3 regions of the Rossellomorea sp. H136 genome follow, and region 1 is predicted to be linked to each of the others. Evidence: predicted binding sites of a transcription regulator. Region 1 holds the regulator's gene; each other region holds the start of a gene.
What was found. The regulator LexA, encoded in region 1, represses DNA repair genes until DNA is damaged. The targets are predictions, from matches to a motif close to CGAACATATGTTCG.

Region 1 (5,315 bases):
AAAACTTCACCGGAGGAAGCTCTGCTTGCTAGTGCATTTCCTTCTTCATATACCGGGATATCTTGATCCCATCCTTCTGGAAGACCGCCTTTGATTGCTGCTTCTAATTGGACAGCAAGCTCTGGATGCTCCTCTTTATATTTTATGAATAAGTCAGCCCAAGCTTCTTCTTTTTCAGAACCTTCTTGTTGGATTTTTTCCTCGAATCTGCTGTAAACTTCCTCAGGCACATGAAAATCCTGCTCAAAAGTCCATTGATAAGCTTCTTTAGTAAGCTTCATTTCATCTTCACCAAGTGGAGCACCGTGCACAGCGGATTTCCCTGATTTATTTGGAGCTCCGTATCCGATGACCGTCTTAACTTCGATCATAGTTGGACGGCTAGTATCACCTTGAGCCACTTCGATTGCTTTGGAAATTTCATCAAGGTCATTCCCGTCTTCAACACGAATATATTGCCAACCATAGGATTCAAAGCGGCCTTTCACACTTTCAGAGAAAGATTTGTCTAATTCTCCATCAAGTGAAATATCATTTGAATCATAGAGAACTACAAGTCGACCTAATTTCAAGTGAGCTGCTAATGATGCTGCTTCAGAGGCCACCCCCTCCATTAAGTCTCCATCTCCACAAATAGAATATGTAAAATGGTCTACTATATCGTATTGATCCTTATTGTATGTAGAAGCTAAGTGCCTTTCAGCTAATGCCATACCGACTGCCATACCAATTCCTTGGCCAAGCGGTCCAGTCGTGGCTTCAACACCTGGGGTATGTTTGTATTCCGGGTGACCCGGTGTTTTACTTTCCCATTGACGGAATTCTTTAAGATCTTCCATTGAAACGTCATAACCCGATAAATGAAGAAGGCTATATAATAGCATTGATCCATGACCAGCGGATAAAACGAAGCGATCCCGGTTAAACCACTCAGGATTTTTCGGATTATGATTCATGAATCTTGTCCAAAGTGCATACGCCATCGGAGCTGCTCCCATAGGCATTCCGGGGTGTCCAGAACCTGCTTTTTCAATTGCATCGATGGATAATGTACGGATTGTATTAATTGCTAATTGATCTGTGTTATCAAACATATGTCAGACATCCTTCCTTTTAATGTACCTTATTAATATTAATCTTCTTTGATAGTTTATACAACTATCTTGAATGATAACATGACTTTATAGTCCTTGAAAATAAAAACCCTTATGAAAACATAAGGGGGGAAAATGAAAAAAACTGCCCGGTCCAAATAAAATGGACCGGGCAGTTCATTAAATTAATGCATTTTCTTTTTAGTTTGTATGTCCTGAATCTTCTTAGGCGTCACTTCATTACCTTCCGGATCAAAGATTCTTGTATTTTCAATGGTCCCTTTCATCGATTGACGAAAAGTTTCCAGGTATTCTTTTCTCAACTTGGACTGCTCTTTTGCTTCTTGTTCGGTTAGTCCGCTACTCTTAGACTTCTTGGCAAGTTCATTGATTCGATTCATTTTTGTTTTTGAAAGCATCTATAAAAACTCCTTTATTGCCTAATCAGCAAAATCTAATATACAACTAATAGTTAAGCTTAATACTATCGTCATGTTACTAGATTAAAGGAGATAAAACAAGAGTTACGCATTTTCCAACGAAGACATATATTCTTTAAAACGCCTATGTACGGTAGCTTTGGAGACATCATACCCAAACCCTCTTAAAGTGGCTGCAATTTCAGCAAATGTCAGTTCGTTCTTTCTTAACCTGACAATTTCCTCAACGGGTACTTCAATCCGCTCCCTTCCATCTGCATTCCCTTTATTTTTCAGATTTTTATGAGGTTGAAAACCATTTTCCACTGCCCTTTTCATCCCTCGTCTGATTTTTAAATTATGGAGTTTCCTTTGATACTCCTCAACCATGCTTACGATATTAATCACCATAGAATCTGATTCAGATAAGTGAAGCTCCCCACTATGTGTTTGACTGATGATCTTGACTTCCTCTTTTAATAAACAATGAATGAGAGCAATTTTGGCATTCCCTCTGCCAATTCTTGTTTCGTCCTGTATGAGAACAGCCCCAATCGACTCATCTTTAATCAAATCAAGAAGTTCAAGAACACCCGGGCGATCTAATTCAAAACCGCTCGCTTGATCTTTAATGATAGCAACCACTTCGTATTGGTGTTCTTTTGCTAATTTTGCTAATTCCTCTTCTTGACGATCCAAAGATGTTTCCTGTGTATCTTTCTTTGTACTGACTCTGCAGTAAATTACTGCCTTCATCTTCTATCCCTCTATTCTTCGTTCATTACCAATTCATAGTCTGAATGGGTGGATAATGTTGGATTTTCTATAGGTAACACAAGTGATTCACCGGGTTTGATTGAGAAAGATGTGAGATTGTTTTCCTCTCCTACCCAAGCGATAAATTCTTCCACAGTCATAGAATATTCTTCATTGTACTGTTTGGCAATAGTCCAAAGTGTGTCCCCATCCTGAACGGTGATGCTTTGATATGACGGCTGGTTTGCCATAAATAATAGCAAATAGGCTGCAGATAAAAGCGCTAAAACAAATAATATTATAATGTAAGAGAAACGATTCCAAATGTGAGTTAACATAAAAAATACCTCCATACGAATGTTTGTTCTGTTTTTGTTATATTTATTGTAATACGAACATTCGTTTGGTGTCAACAAGAATTCGAACTTATGTTTGTACCAGCTGGAAAGACATGCTATAATGGGAACATAAGATCTATAATAGAGGTGCGTGAACATGACAAAATTGTCTAAAAGACAGCAAGACATACTAGAATATATTAAAATTGCAGTAAGAGAAAAAGGGTACCCACCTTCCGTACGGGAAATCGGGGAAGCCGTTGGTCTTGCTTCTAGTTCTACCGTACACGGACATCTGGCCAGGTTAGAGAGCAAAGGTCTTATTCGCAGAGATCCCACTAAACCTAGAGCCATCGAAATCTTAAATCTTGAAGAGGATACGATTCCGCGTCAGCGGGTTGTGAACGTTCCTTTAATCGGTAAGGTTACAGCCGGTCAACCCATTACGGCTGTGGAGAATGTCGAGGAATTCTTCCCACTGCCTGAGCGTATGGCACCTTCAGATGAACAGGTCTTCATGCTGGAAATCATGGGTGACAGTATGATAGAAGCCGGGATCTTGGATGGGGATTTTGTTATCGTGCGTCAGCAGCAAACAGCAAATAATGGAGACATCGTCGTAGCGATGACAGAGGAAGATGAAGCGACTGTAAAACGCTTCTTTAAAGAAAAGGATTATGTTCGATTACAACCAGAGAATTCGACTATGGCTCCGATCATTTTACGAAATGTATCCATTTTAGGAAAAGTTGTCGGAGTTTATCGTCAAGTACATTAATATGTTTAAGCCGCTATGTATAATAGCGGCTTAATTTTATCTATACTTTTGAAGACTCAAAAAAAGCAGTGGGTGGTAGCATTTTTCGCTACCACCCACTGCTTTTAATTAATAGCAATTTTCATGGATTAATACATTTGAATGTATTGCTCGCGCTCCCATGGATGAACTTGTGTACGGAACATATCCCATTCGATCTCTTTCGCTTCTACGAAATGTTCGAAGATGTGTTCTCCAAGAGATTTAACGATTACTTCATTTGTTTTAAGGTTTTCTAATGCAGCGTGTAATGTTGCTGGAAGATCTACGATTCCCGCTTCTTCACGCTCTTTTTTGTCCATAACATAAATGTTACGGTCGATTGGCTTAGGAGCTGGAAGGTTATTTTTGATTCCATCTAATCCAGCTGCCAGTAATACAGCCATCGCCAGGTATGGGTTAGCTGCCGGGTCAACACTACGGACTTCAACACGTGTGCTTAATCCACGAGAAGCAGGGATACGGATTAAAGGGCTGCGGTTACGAGCAGACCATGCAACATAACAAGGTGCTTCATATCCTGGTACTAAACGCTTGTATGAGTTTACAGTCGGATTCGTGATCGCTGTAAAGTCAGTTGCATGTTTAATGATACCTGCAAGGAATTGACGAGCAGTATCGCTTAATTGCAGATCTCCCTTTTCATCGAAGAAAGAGTTTTCCCCATTTTTGAATAGGGACATGTTACAATGCATTCCTGATCCATTTACACCAAATAAAGGCTTAGGCATGAATGTTGCGTGTAATCCATGCTTACGTGCAATCGTTTTAACCACTAGTTTAAATGTTTGGATATCATCACATGCTCTTAATGCACTTGCATATTTAAAGTCGATCTCATGTTGACCAGGGGCAACTTCGTGGTGAGATGCTTCGATTTCAAAGCCCATTTCTTCTAGTTCTAATGCGATATCACGACGGCAGTTCTCACCTAAATCTGTAGGAGCTAAATCGAAATAGCCACCGTTATCGTTTAATTCTAATGTCGGCTCACCATTTACGTCTAATTTAAAGAGGAAGAATTCTGGCTCAGGTCCAAGATTGAAGTCAGTAAACCCTAGCTCTTCCATTTGACTTAGGATGCGCTTTAAATTGTTCCGCGGATCTCCTTCGAATGGAGTGCCATCTGGATTGTAGATATCACAGATCAGTCGGGCTACTTTTCCTTTTTCAGCTGTCCATGGGAATACTAACCAAGTGTCTATATCAGGGAATAGGTACATATCTGATTCTTCAATTCGAACAAATCCTTCAATTGAAGATCCGTCAAACATCATCTTGTTATCTAATGCCTTCTCAAGCTGACTAAGAGGGATTTCTACGTTCTTAATCGTGCCCAGAATGTCAGTGAATTGCAGTCGGATGAACTTTACACCTTCTTCATTCGCTAATCTTAAAACATCTTCTCTAGTATACTTTGCCATTTACGTGTTTCCTCCTCAAGTTTATTAAAGGTTTTTATTTAATGAAAAAAGCGAGACATGTCACCTTGACGCAAAGATGCTTTAGTAAATCGACCGGAATGCATCAATTCATTTCGAAGTAATTTTCGCAGCTCGTCATCGGATAAATCCTGTCGTGCTTTTTCTTCCTTTTCATTACTTACGTCAGATACTACTTTACTTTCATTATGACTGGATACCGCAAAAATCTTCTTAATCCCAGCCATGTTGATGCCTTGATCTAACAAATCCTTTACTTCCAATAACTTATCAATGTCATTCAAGGAAAAGAGCCTACGATTCCCCTCAGTACGTGCAGGGCTGATCAATTGGTGCTCTTCATAGTATCGAATCTGACGAGCTGTTAGGTCCGTGAGCTGCATGACAATACTAATTGGGAATAATGCCATCGTTCGACGAATTTCACTTCCACTCATCTTGATTCCTCC
Region 2 (5,315 bases), 940 kb from region 1:
AGAATGAAAGAGTGATTGTGCCGATACATACCTCTACAAAATGACAAATAAGAAAGCGTTGATTATATACCAACGCTTTCTTATTTGTTTTCAATTACCTTTAATTTCTCTATTTGATTAAGGATGCTGTAATGGCATATTGTATCCATGTGCCCATGTACTTCTCTCCTCGCATACTGATTATCCATATTTCAACAAAAACAGAAAAAACCTTCTAATTTATAGAGAGGTTTAACCGACTAGAAACTCATATATGACGTCTTCAATGTTTCATGGAGCTCCGAATCGGGTTCTACTTGGTATCGGAGCTCAATTTCTGCCGTAAAGGCTTCGTAATCCCTATGATTGAGGGGGACGGTTTCTTTCGTATGTTCATATTGTTGAATCGTCCTGTCGATCATCTTCATGATCCTTTGCCTATCCATATTTCCACCTCACCCTCCGAGATTATATCGACAAAATGAGGGTATGCACCAGAGAGTGGGAAAAACAGTGGTTTTCCTGGCATATATGGCTAGAATGTTCTTTTCAGAGGAAAACTATGATTATTGTTGGAAAAAGGATGTGGCTATATGATAGGGATTCTTTTAGCCCTGATCCCCGCAGTAGCATGGGGAAGTCTTGTGTTTGTAAGTGTAAAACTAGGAGGGAACGCCTACAGTCAAACGGTGGGGATCACCATTGGGTCATTGTTGTTTGCGGTAGGCGTTTTCTTCATCAAATCCCCGGAGTTGACGTTATTTGTGTGGGGAATCGGCTTTATTTCCGGCGTCTTCTGGGCAGTCGGACAAGTGAATCAGTTAGCGAGTGTGAAATACATCGGTGTTTCGAAAACCGTTCCGATCTCAACTGGAATGCAGCTGATCGGAACGACTCTCTTTGGCGTTTTAGTGTTTAAGGAATGGAAAACGACAGAAACGATTCTCCTCGGTAGCGGAGCCGTTTTAGCTCTGATTATCGGTGTGGTGTTAACATCATTCACACAAAAATCCGAGGGAGACGAAGAGTCCCAACTGAAAAAGGGTCTACTCACTTTATTGCTATCCAGTTGTGGATACATAGCCTATGTCGTCATTTTAAGATGGTTTGATATTGATGGATGGGAAGCGATTTTGCCACAGGCGATTGGTATGTTTATCGGGGCGGCTGTCATTACTTTCAGGCATAAGCCCTTTACCAAATATACGGTAAGAAATATCTTAACCGGCCTGATGTGGGCATCGGGGAATCTGGGCTTGCTGCTTGCTCTTCCACGCATCGGGGTGGCAACGAGCTTTTCCCTATCTCAAACAGGGATCGTTATTTCTACCCTTGGAGGTTTGTTTTTCTTAGGTGAAAAGAAATCCAGGAAGCAGATTCTTCTTGTCATTGCAGGATGTATTATGATCATTATCGGTGGTGTATTACTGGGCTTTACAAAAGATTAAGGAGGAATGGACATGTATTCGGATTTAACAGGTAAGGTTGTCATCATAACAGGTGGTGCTACGGGTATCGGAAAGGCCATTGCGAAACGATTTGCAGAGGAAGGCTGTAAAGTGGTCATTAACTATTTCAAAGAAGAAGAAAATCCGGAAGAATTAGTAAAGGAGATGGAAGAAGCAGGGGGGACTGCCTCCATTATTCAAGGCGACGTTTCAAAAGAAGAAGACGTTCGAAGCTTTGTCCAATTGGCGCATGATACGTATGGCCGCCTCGACATATACGTGAATAACGCCGGGATTGAAAATGAAGTCCCTTCTGAAAACCTTCCCATTGAAGATTGGCAAAGAGTCATCAACACCAATCTGACCGGTACATTTCTCGGGTGCCGTGAAGCAGCGAAATACATGCTTGATCATAAAATCAAAGGCTCGATTATCAACGTTTCGTCTGTACATGAAATCATTCCCTGGCCTCACTTTGCTCATTATGCGGCCAGTAAGGGTGGGGTAAAATTATTAATGGAAAGTCTTGCATTAGAATTCGCACCCGATGGAATCCGGGTAAACAATATTGCTCCCGGAGCCATTGATACTCCCATCAATGCCGAGAAATTTTCCGATCCCGAAAAGAAAAAAGGTGTGGAAAAGCTCATTCCAATAGGCTATATCGGGGAACCGGAGCAAATTGCTTCCTGTGTAGCCTTTTTGGCTTCAGAGCAAGCAAGTTATGTCACAGGGACTACCCTCATCGCTGATGGGGGCATGACGAAATATCCAGGATTCCAAGCCGGGAGAGGTTGATGTATGTATAGGGGGAGGCAATATCATAATGTGATGTTTGCTCTTTTTATTGTGTTATGAGTATAAGCATTCTTAATCCACTATAGTGATGATCGGCCTGCCGAAGGCCCTTCCGCTTTTCATTGTCCAGCTCCAGGGGCTTGGGACTCGAGGGCATAAGAAGAGTAACCCAAAAAGGAAAGGACGCCTTTTCGGGTTACTCTTCTTATGCTTGTCGCCCCAGGGCGAGCCCCTTCCGCTTTTCTTGTTGTCCAGCTCCGGCGGCTAGGCCCTCGAGGTCATAAGTCAAATCCACAAAAAAGGCAAGAGCACCTTTTATGCGGATTCGTCTTATGCTTGTCGGGCCTACCCAAGCCGCCTCCGCTTTTCTTGTTATTCTCTCTATTTCCATTAATTTTTGTTGAAAGGGAACGTATATTCGTATAGAATCATAACTATACTATATAAGAACGTTTGTTCTATTTTGGGTAAAATGGAGGACGAATATATGACTGTCGATTACAGTGTGCTGCCACACCATAAGATTCTGTGCATCGATATGAAGAGCTTTTATGCTAGCTGTTCGGCTGTCATGCTGGGTCTCGATCCCCTTGAATGCCATTTGGCCGTAGTAGGGGATAGGGACCGCCAAGGAAGTATTGTGTTAGCGGCATCACCCAGACTGAAGAAGGACTTTGGGATCAAAACGGGCTCGCGGATGTTTGAAATCCCAAAGGACCCGCGCATCCGGCTTGTAGAGCCAAAAATGGCTACGTATGTCAGGATATCGACTGAATTGACCCGGTTGTTCCATCGCTACGTACCGAAAGATGCCATTCATACGTATAGCGTGGACGAAAGTTTTATTAAGATTGATGGAGCGACGAATCTTTGGGGGGATGCCACCACCATTGCCCGCAAAATCAAGGATGATATGGAAAGGGAGTTTCAGCTGCCGTGCGCCATAGGTATCGGTCCCAATATGCTGTTGTCTAAGCTGTGCTTGGATCTCGAAGCAAAAAAAGAGGGGATTGCCGAATGGACCTATGAAGACGTTCCGGAAAAGCTGTGGCCGTTATCGCCTTTACGTGAAATGTGGGGGATTGGCGGACGCTTAGAAAAAACGCTCAATCGCATGGGCATTTTCTCTGTCGGGCAATTGGCGCTGTATGACCTGGAGAAGCTGGAGGCCAAGTTCGGCGTTATGGGAAATCAACTCTATTACCACGCATGGGGAGTTGATTTATCTGAAATAGGAGCTCCGATCATGGATGGTCAAATCAGCTTTGGCAAGGGGCAGATCCTGCTGCGCGATTATAAGGAGAAAGAGGAAATCAAACGTGTCATTTTAGAAATGTGTGAAGAAGTCGCCAGGCGTGCCCGCACCCATCGCAAGGCGGGGAGAACAATAAGCTTTGGCGTCGGTTACAGTCACGAAGAATTTGGTGGAGGGTTTCACCGGTCGCGGACCATCGAGGAGCCGACCAATATCACCATGGATTTATATCGTGTATGCCTGGAGTTATTCGAAGAGAATTACAACGGGAAAACTGTACGGAAAATCAACATCGCTCTTTCAAATATTGTAGATGATGGAGCCTTGCAGATTTCTTTGTTCGAGCCTAATCGATGGGAGAAGCGGGAGCTAGGGTATGTAGTGGACCGCATCCGAAATAAATATGGATCGGCAGCCCTTCTCCGGGCCGTATCCTATACAGAGGCAGGAACAACAAGGCATCGTGCCCGCCTGGTGGGTGGACATAAATCGTAATAAATATAGGAGGTGAGAGGATTGATCCGCGATCGAGGAAGAATCAAATGGACATCTATGATGCTGCCGGAGCACGTGAAATTACTGAGGGATTGGGCAAAGGAAGATACGCACGAGAAGAGGATCGAACTTGAAGAGCAGGAACTGGACAGGATGAATGAAGTCGTCGCAGAGGCGATGGAGTTTGGTAAATTGGTGTCGATTACTCACTATGTAAAGCACCGTCATCAATTATCGATTGGAACCGTTCACCATGTCGACTCACTGGAAGGAAAGCTGCACGTCGTAGACAGGTTCGAAGACGTACACTATATTCTACTTGCAAGCATTGTGGACATTCGCTTTTTCGATTGACAGCCCAATGGAAAAGAGAGACTTCACCAGGGTGAAGTCTCTCTTTCATTCCATTTACTCTTCGTCCAATACTTTTTCTGCACGCACACATGATTCGAATTTTCCTTTATGAGATGCGTCACAAAACGGCATGTTTGTAGATAAACCACAACGGCAAAGAGTGAACACTTGTTTCGTTGGAAATACATTTCCGTCAGCATCAATCAGTTCCACGTCCCCGCTTACACGAAAAGAACCATTATCATTCACTTTAATCTGAGCTTTTGCCATGAAAAACCACCCTTTCTAGAAAATACAAAAGAATTCCCCACTATCGATAGTAAGGTGAAAAGAGTAAAAATGCAATATTCTAAAGGAAACAAATGAAATGTGATAATATGGTGGAGTAAGGGAGGTCGTAGAATGAAGATTGAATTAACGAATGAAGCAACTCAAAAGATTCAAGGTAAAATAGATAATCAAGCTGGATACCTGAAATTAAAGTATGATACAGAGGGGTGTGGCTGTGTCGTAAGTGGAATTCCTACTTTATGGTTTGTACATGAACCTGATGAAGGGGAAGATATAACGATTGAAACCAACAGCTATCCGATCCTGGTAGAAAAATCCAAAGTGGTGTTTCTTGATGAAGACCTGAAAATTGATTTTTCTTCACAAAGTAACACGTTTCAATTAAAAAGCCCCGGGCAGATCATAAATGGAAGAATGAACTTTCTGATGTTTCCGGGGGAATAAGAATAAAAGCCTTAGATCTGAGTACATCCGAGATCCGAGGCTTTTTTAAAATATAAAGCCATTTATGTATAGTGATGGATGTTGCAGCGGTAAATAGTTCTATAGATACTAATCTAGTTCATTCACCAATTCCTCAAACAACCGGGCCACTGAAACCCCTGTCTTCCACCCGTCCATCCCGTCCTCTACAGACCAGCACGCAGATAAAACCGAATGACAGAACCCGTAACGAATCAACCGTTCATAAGAGA
Region 3 (5,315 bases), 1.1 Mb from region 1:
TCTTCAAAGCAATATTTAACTTATTATTGTCAGTAATAATTTCAATTAAGTAGATTAGCTTTTTATAATCCCAAAAACTTTTCTCTTTGCTTGTACAATCTAACTGATTTAAAAGCAACAGAATATTATATGTTAAGAAATAATAATCTTCATCCTTATTAAACATTATTCTTTTCTTAATTTTATTTTTATTTATATCCATCATAAAAACCTTCTTCATCGAATGATAAAAAACAACTATCAAAAAGTTCCAATACTGTATTGTAAATGGTATCTTTGTTGGTTAATGTGTATTTAAAATCTACTGCTTTTTCTAACAAATGCTTTGATGAGGAATCTTTTAGAACATTTAAACAATCATCAACTTCTTTCTCTGTAAAAACATGTTTATCTTGCTCGTTGTTATTTTGAATAAACTCGAATATTTTATCCTGACTTGCTTCAAATATTCTGTATCTATATGTATCCCTTTCTTCTGCACTTAACTTTGATAATTCTTTTTTTACCGTTGCTACCTTTCTTGCTAAAATACCAATCTTCATTTTGCTGAATTCTGGTGAAACATCTAACACTTTATCCTTAATGTTCCTCTTATCAACTGGATCCTCCATCTCTTCCCACATGGTATAAACGTGGTCTTGTTGTTTGGCTATACCCAAAGAAAATTCTAAGAAAATGTTTTTCACTTCTGAACCACTTACTTTTCTCTCTAGCAAATCAGTAAGGTGTTCCTTCTTTTCAAAAAGATTTTCTAGGTGAGATAAGATGTAAGGTTCTTTCCCATCAATATTAATACTTTCATAGAACTTACGACTTTCAATTTGATATAATAATTTTTTCTCTAAACTTTTTTCATCCTCTCCTCCAAAAGTCCAACTAATTCTTTCTAAAAAATCGATCCACACATCATCTTCAAATTTTTCGATGGTTTTTAAATGACCTTTCTCCTTTTTACCACTATATTGTTTAGTATATTCTGATATTATTTTCGTTTTGACACAATGTATTACATTTCCATAATCATATTTTTTATCCATTAGAAGCTTCAAGATTTCTACATCAGGAACTTTAATACCTATTGTAGTAAGTGCACTGGTTTGCTTTTCTTTAGTATAATTCACTGTAGTATAAAAACAAAAAAACAAATTATCTGTTAATTTATGTTCAATCCAACAATCCATAAATATTATTAAACTATTAGTTACTTCATTTGACATAAATGAAAATTTCTTTTTCGGGTCATAGTTCTTGTCCCCTTCAGTTGTAATACTACTTCCAGTCTTAGAGACAGTTTTAATGTAAACATCATCAAGGTATTCAGTTGAAGCATAAACAGAGATAATCTCTCTTTTATCCATATTTTCCAATACATCTAATAACTGCTTAATTGCCCGGAGTCTTTGTAATCTATATCCTTTACCCTTATCTCCGGCTTCTCTATTAATAACAGTACTCATAATTAGCACCAACCTAATTTTTTATTTCCTTTAAGTATATTTTCATAGAATATAGCTATAATAGCATAAAATTACTATAAACCTAAATATCCCCTGTAAAAATATAGGTAAAATTGTAGAAAAATCATAAAAAACCTCCCTCAAGAATGAGAGAGGTTCTATATTATTTAATGACCATACCAAACCTTATTATTCTGAATCTGAGTATTATGAGCTGGATGCCAATAATCTACTGAATAAGAATAATCATAGTTCATTAAAATAATTGGAAACTTATCTTTTTTCCTCATCATGTTTTATTGGTATTATATCAGTCCAATTAATCTCTAAAGCATAAATAATAGGCTCTAGCTTCATGAGAGTGGCATTTGCTTCACCTTTCTCAATCAATGATAAATAGTTAACCGTTAGTCCGGAGGAACTACTCAATTCCTCTAATGTTTTACCCTTACCTTTTCTATACTGTCGTATTTTTCCCCCGACAAATTCTGTGATATTCAATATCTCACAACCTTGTTTAGTAATTTGATAAATCAACTATGTTTTCGGGTTAAACCTTTATACCCAGACTCTTATACTTACTATTCCATAATTCGCTAATGTTCTCCTCTACAGTTACGTAAAAAAATTAAATTTAATAATTCTTCGGAGGTTTTAATTACTTTTCCCCGTAATCGAAGGACCAGTGTCTGATACAAAGCATGCTATAAAAGATTCTAAAATGACGAAGTGCGGTATCCCTTATCCTGAATTTTATGAAGGTGATAAAAAGGCAATGAAGTCAATTTATTTTAGAGAGGTTAAGGATATTTCTTGTCAGAAGTGTAAAGAAAAAATAGATCCACTTTTGGATTATTAATTTTTTCAGGACTAATAATCTAATTCATCCACCCCTACCCCATTGGAAGGGGTTTTAATTTGCCACAAATGAAATGTACATTTTTGCAACATTTCCGAGTTTAGTATAGTGGAACTACTTGTATATAGGACAATTTTAATGCTAATTATTAGATCTAGAATTGATGTTTCATTGTAATAATTCCTCATAGTCTAGTCTTCCTGATGTACCTTGGATATTCATATTGCAGGTGGGAAATCAATTAATAAAACCAGTGCAGTTTCAAGTTCATAGAGAATCTCTCTAATTTCTATATTGAGAAAAACCATTACATTAGACCCATAATCAATCTATATATTTCTATAAAAATCATGAAAATTTTCATTAATTTCTAATATATCTCTTAATATTCTCAAATTACATACTCATTCTTGTGTTTATGCCATTTTACACATTCCTATAAGAATATTTTTTTCGTATAAATAACTATTTTGTAGCATCTCTATTAAATTAGTAAAAAAATGAATAATTACAGCAACTAACCATTTTTTCTATATTTTTCTTATTATGTTAAAAATTAATTAACCAATGAGAAAGGAAGTGAATAAAAATTGAAGTTATTAAAATTATTTTTATCTGTTGCAATGATCTTTAGTATTGTAGCACCTAACTTCAGTAAAACTGCATCAGCAGAACAAGCAAAAACCTTCAAAACAGTTGAGACATTTGAGGTGAAAGAATTATCTCATGAAGTGAATGATGAAGGACTATATGAAGAAATTGGTAGTAAGAAAGTCAATTCAATTACAGAAGTAACAGAAGGAAAAAATTTTATAAAAACAAAAATAACAGCTGTGGAAGATTTCTATAATTTAGATGGAGAATTTGAGAAATCTGTATTTAAAATTGAAGAATTCAATAATAATTACACTACAGGAAAAGCTAAACACAAAGTTAAAGTTAAAGAATACGACACTCCTCAAACAATTGAGAATCTTACAAAGACAGGAATAGTCCAGAAAGCAAATACTAAAACTTTGCATGGTGTAGAGAAAGAAAATGTTAACAATAAAATCAATAAGATAACTAAAGACAATAAAAAATTTAAAACTACAGAGAAAGAAGTAGAAGGTATTACTTCTGAAAAAATGAATGAGCTTAGAAAAATCAGTAAAGAATTACAAGAAAAAGAAGTAATTAAAATGAATAACGGATCTATTACCGTTGATAAAGAGGCATTAGGGGAAGTTGTTAAAGAGAATAATGACTCTGGTGAAAAATCGTTCTCAATCGCTTCAGTTGAAAGAGCCGGTGCTTTCGATAACTATTATAATCATGACATCTCTACAGGTAAATTCACAGCGCAAGCACTAAGTAGTGCAGCCCATCAATATATAAAAATTACTGGGACGACTTATAATAATAGTAAAAATGCGAATACAATGGTACAGTTCAAATCAAATATTGACACCTATGAAAGATACGTAATTGAGAGAATGGAATATGCTACATGGACTGAAGTAGCTGGTTGGTTCGGAGTACTTATGGGGCTTGTTTCAATGGTCGCAGGATATGGTACAGGACCAGCCGGTTGGGTTGGAATTGCACTTTACTATGGAGGAGCACTTTCTACCTTTGCAGGATTAACTTCATCTATCTATGCAACTTATTCAAGACTATCACTTAGTCGATATGCTGCACAATACTGTCAAAATGCTAGAGATCTCTTATATTACACTAATTGGAGTAATATCAATATGTCCGTTGTGTACGGGTTCTAACTATACAGATTAAAATATAAAGGCCTCCATTCCGGTGGCCTTTATATTTTTCCTTCTCTTATCCAAGCAAAAATTTTATAACTTCCAAATAAAGCAACCACAAGTACTAATACTGAAATAATTATCCATATGCCTAGGTTGTTTAACTCTTTTAGTCCTGAATAATTATTAATGATGAAATAAGTTAAAAAGATAAATGCTAAGTATAAAAAAATATTTGGTAAAATCCACGCTACCCTTAACATACTTTTCCCCCCCTCTTACCTCATTTATCCAATTACCTTATTATAACATTTTTTCAAATTACCCTCTTGATTAAATTTGATTGTTTTTAATTCCAGGTATAATTATCTATATAATTTTCCCCTTATGGACATTTTCCAGTTGAATGAGCGAACGTATGTTTGTATAATGTTACCGAGGTGAACAAAATGTACCAATTTGCATACAGGACCACCGGATTAGAAGATTGGGTTTCAAATTTCTATCTTAAGTTAGGAGTTACCCATCCCAACCTAATAAGTGAAGAAGGAATATCAAGATTCCTTGGTATATACGTTAAAAAGAAGCCTATACCTAGTTGTTTCCATGTAATTGGAAGGTACCAAGACATTGTAATCGATAGTAGAGAACCCATTGAAAAACACAGAGAAATCTTTTTTCATGAATTATGCCATATCCTTAGGCATTCAGGAGTCCAAACAATCATGCCTTCTTCTTTTAGAGAACTCCAAGAATGGGATGCACATCATTTCACCCAATATGCAGCTATCCCCTATCACATGATTAAGTATATCCCCCTCAATGATCTAGACGTGATAAAACAAATGTCTGAAATGTTCCTGGTTACTCCCGAACTTTGTGAAGAACGATTGGAACAGATTATTCGAAGAAATCATATTCAGAGGAACTTATACTAAATTACCAATATCTATATTTTTTTGTTCAAAACATTTGAGTATCTTAGTTTTAAAGGAAGTGATTGAATGAAAGCAGCCGTATATGTCCGTGTTAGTACAACTGAACAAGCAGCAGAAGGTTATTCAATCCGAGCACAGACAGACCGTTTAAAAGCATACTGTGTGTCCCAGGGATGGGATATATTCGAAATCTATATTGATGATGGCTATAGCGCAAAAGACACGAACCGGCCTAATCTGGAAAGAATGATGAAACATATTGAGCAAAACTTAATCGATTGTGTCTTAGTTTATCGCTTGGATCGTTTGACTAGATCCG

Region 2: the regulator LexA is predicted to act here: its motif matches at 2,633-2,646, upstream of ACYH0O_RS16045 (Y-family DNA polymerase).
Region 3: the regulator LexA is predicted to act here: its motif matches at 4,470-4,483, upstream of ACYH0O_RS16765 (ImmA/IrrE family metallo-endopeptidase).

What each region holds. Positions count from the first base shown of each region.
Region 1 is NZ_CM166371.1:2,189,814-2,195,128, reverse strand. It holds gene tkt (transketolase) at 1-1,094, opposite strand, end outside; gene ACYH0O_RS11005 (DUF896 domain-containing protein) at 1,280-1,513, opposite strand; gene ACYH0O_RS11000 (YneB family resolvase-like protein) at 1,619-2,269, opposite strand; gene yneA (cell division suppressor protein YneA) at 2,281-2,607, opposite strand; gene lexA (transcriptional repressor LexA) at 2,765-3,385, shown strand; gene glnA (type I glutamate--ammonia ligase) at 3,514-4,848, opposite strand; gene ACYH0O_RS10980 (MerR family transcriptional regulator) at 4,887-5,303, opposite strand.
Region 2 is NZ_CM166371.1:3,126,795-3,132,109, reverse strand. It holds gene ACYH0O_RS16065 (DUF3221 domain-containing protein) at 1-44, shown strand, start outside; gene ACYH0O_RS16060 (YqzH family protein) at 240-425, opposite strand; gene ACYH0O_RS16055 (GRP family sugar transporter) at 576-1,427, shown strand; gene ACYH0O_RS16050 (glucose-1-dehydrogenase) at 1,440-2,225, shown strand; gene ACYH0O_RS16045 (Y-family DNA polymerase) at 2,713-3,975, shown strand; gene ACYH0O_RS16040 (YolD-like family protein) at 3,997-4,329, shown strand; gene ACYH0O_RS16035 (CDGSH iron-sulfur domain-containing protein) at 4,384-4,599, opposite strand; gene ACYH0O_RS16030 (iron-sulfur cluster biosynthesis family protein) at 4,732-5,064, shown strand; gene ACYH0O_RS16025 (aminoglycoside phosphotransferase family protein) at 5,173-5,315, opposite strand, start outside.
Region 3 is NZ_CM166371.1:3,258,124-3,263,438, forward strand. It holds gene ACYH0O_RS16740 (hypothetical protein) at 1-205, opposite strand, end outside; gene ACYH0O_RS16745 (hypothetical protein) at 189-1,457, opposite strand; gene ACYH0O_RS16750 (helix-turn-helix domain-containing protein) at 1,731-1,958, opposite strand; gene ACYH0O_RS16755 (hypothetical protein) at 2,907-4,076, shown strand; gene ACYH0O_RS16760 (hypothetical protein) at 4,118-4,321, opposite strand; gene ACYH0O_RS16765 (ImmA/IrrE family metallo-endopeptidase) at 4,508-4,996, shown strand; gene ACYH0O_RS16770 (recombinase family protein) at 5,063-5,315, shown strand, end outside.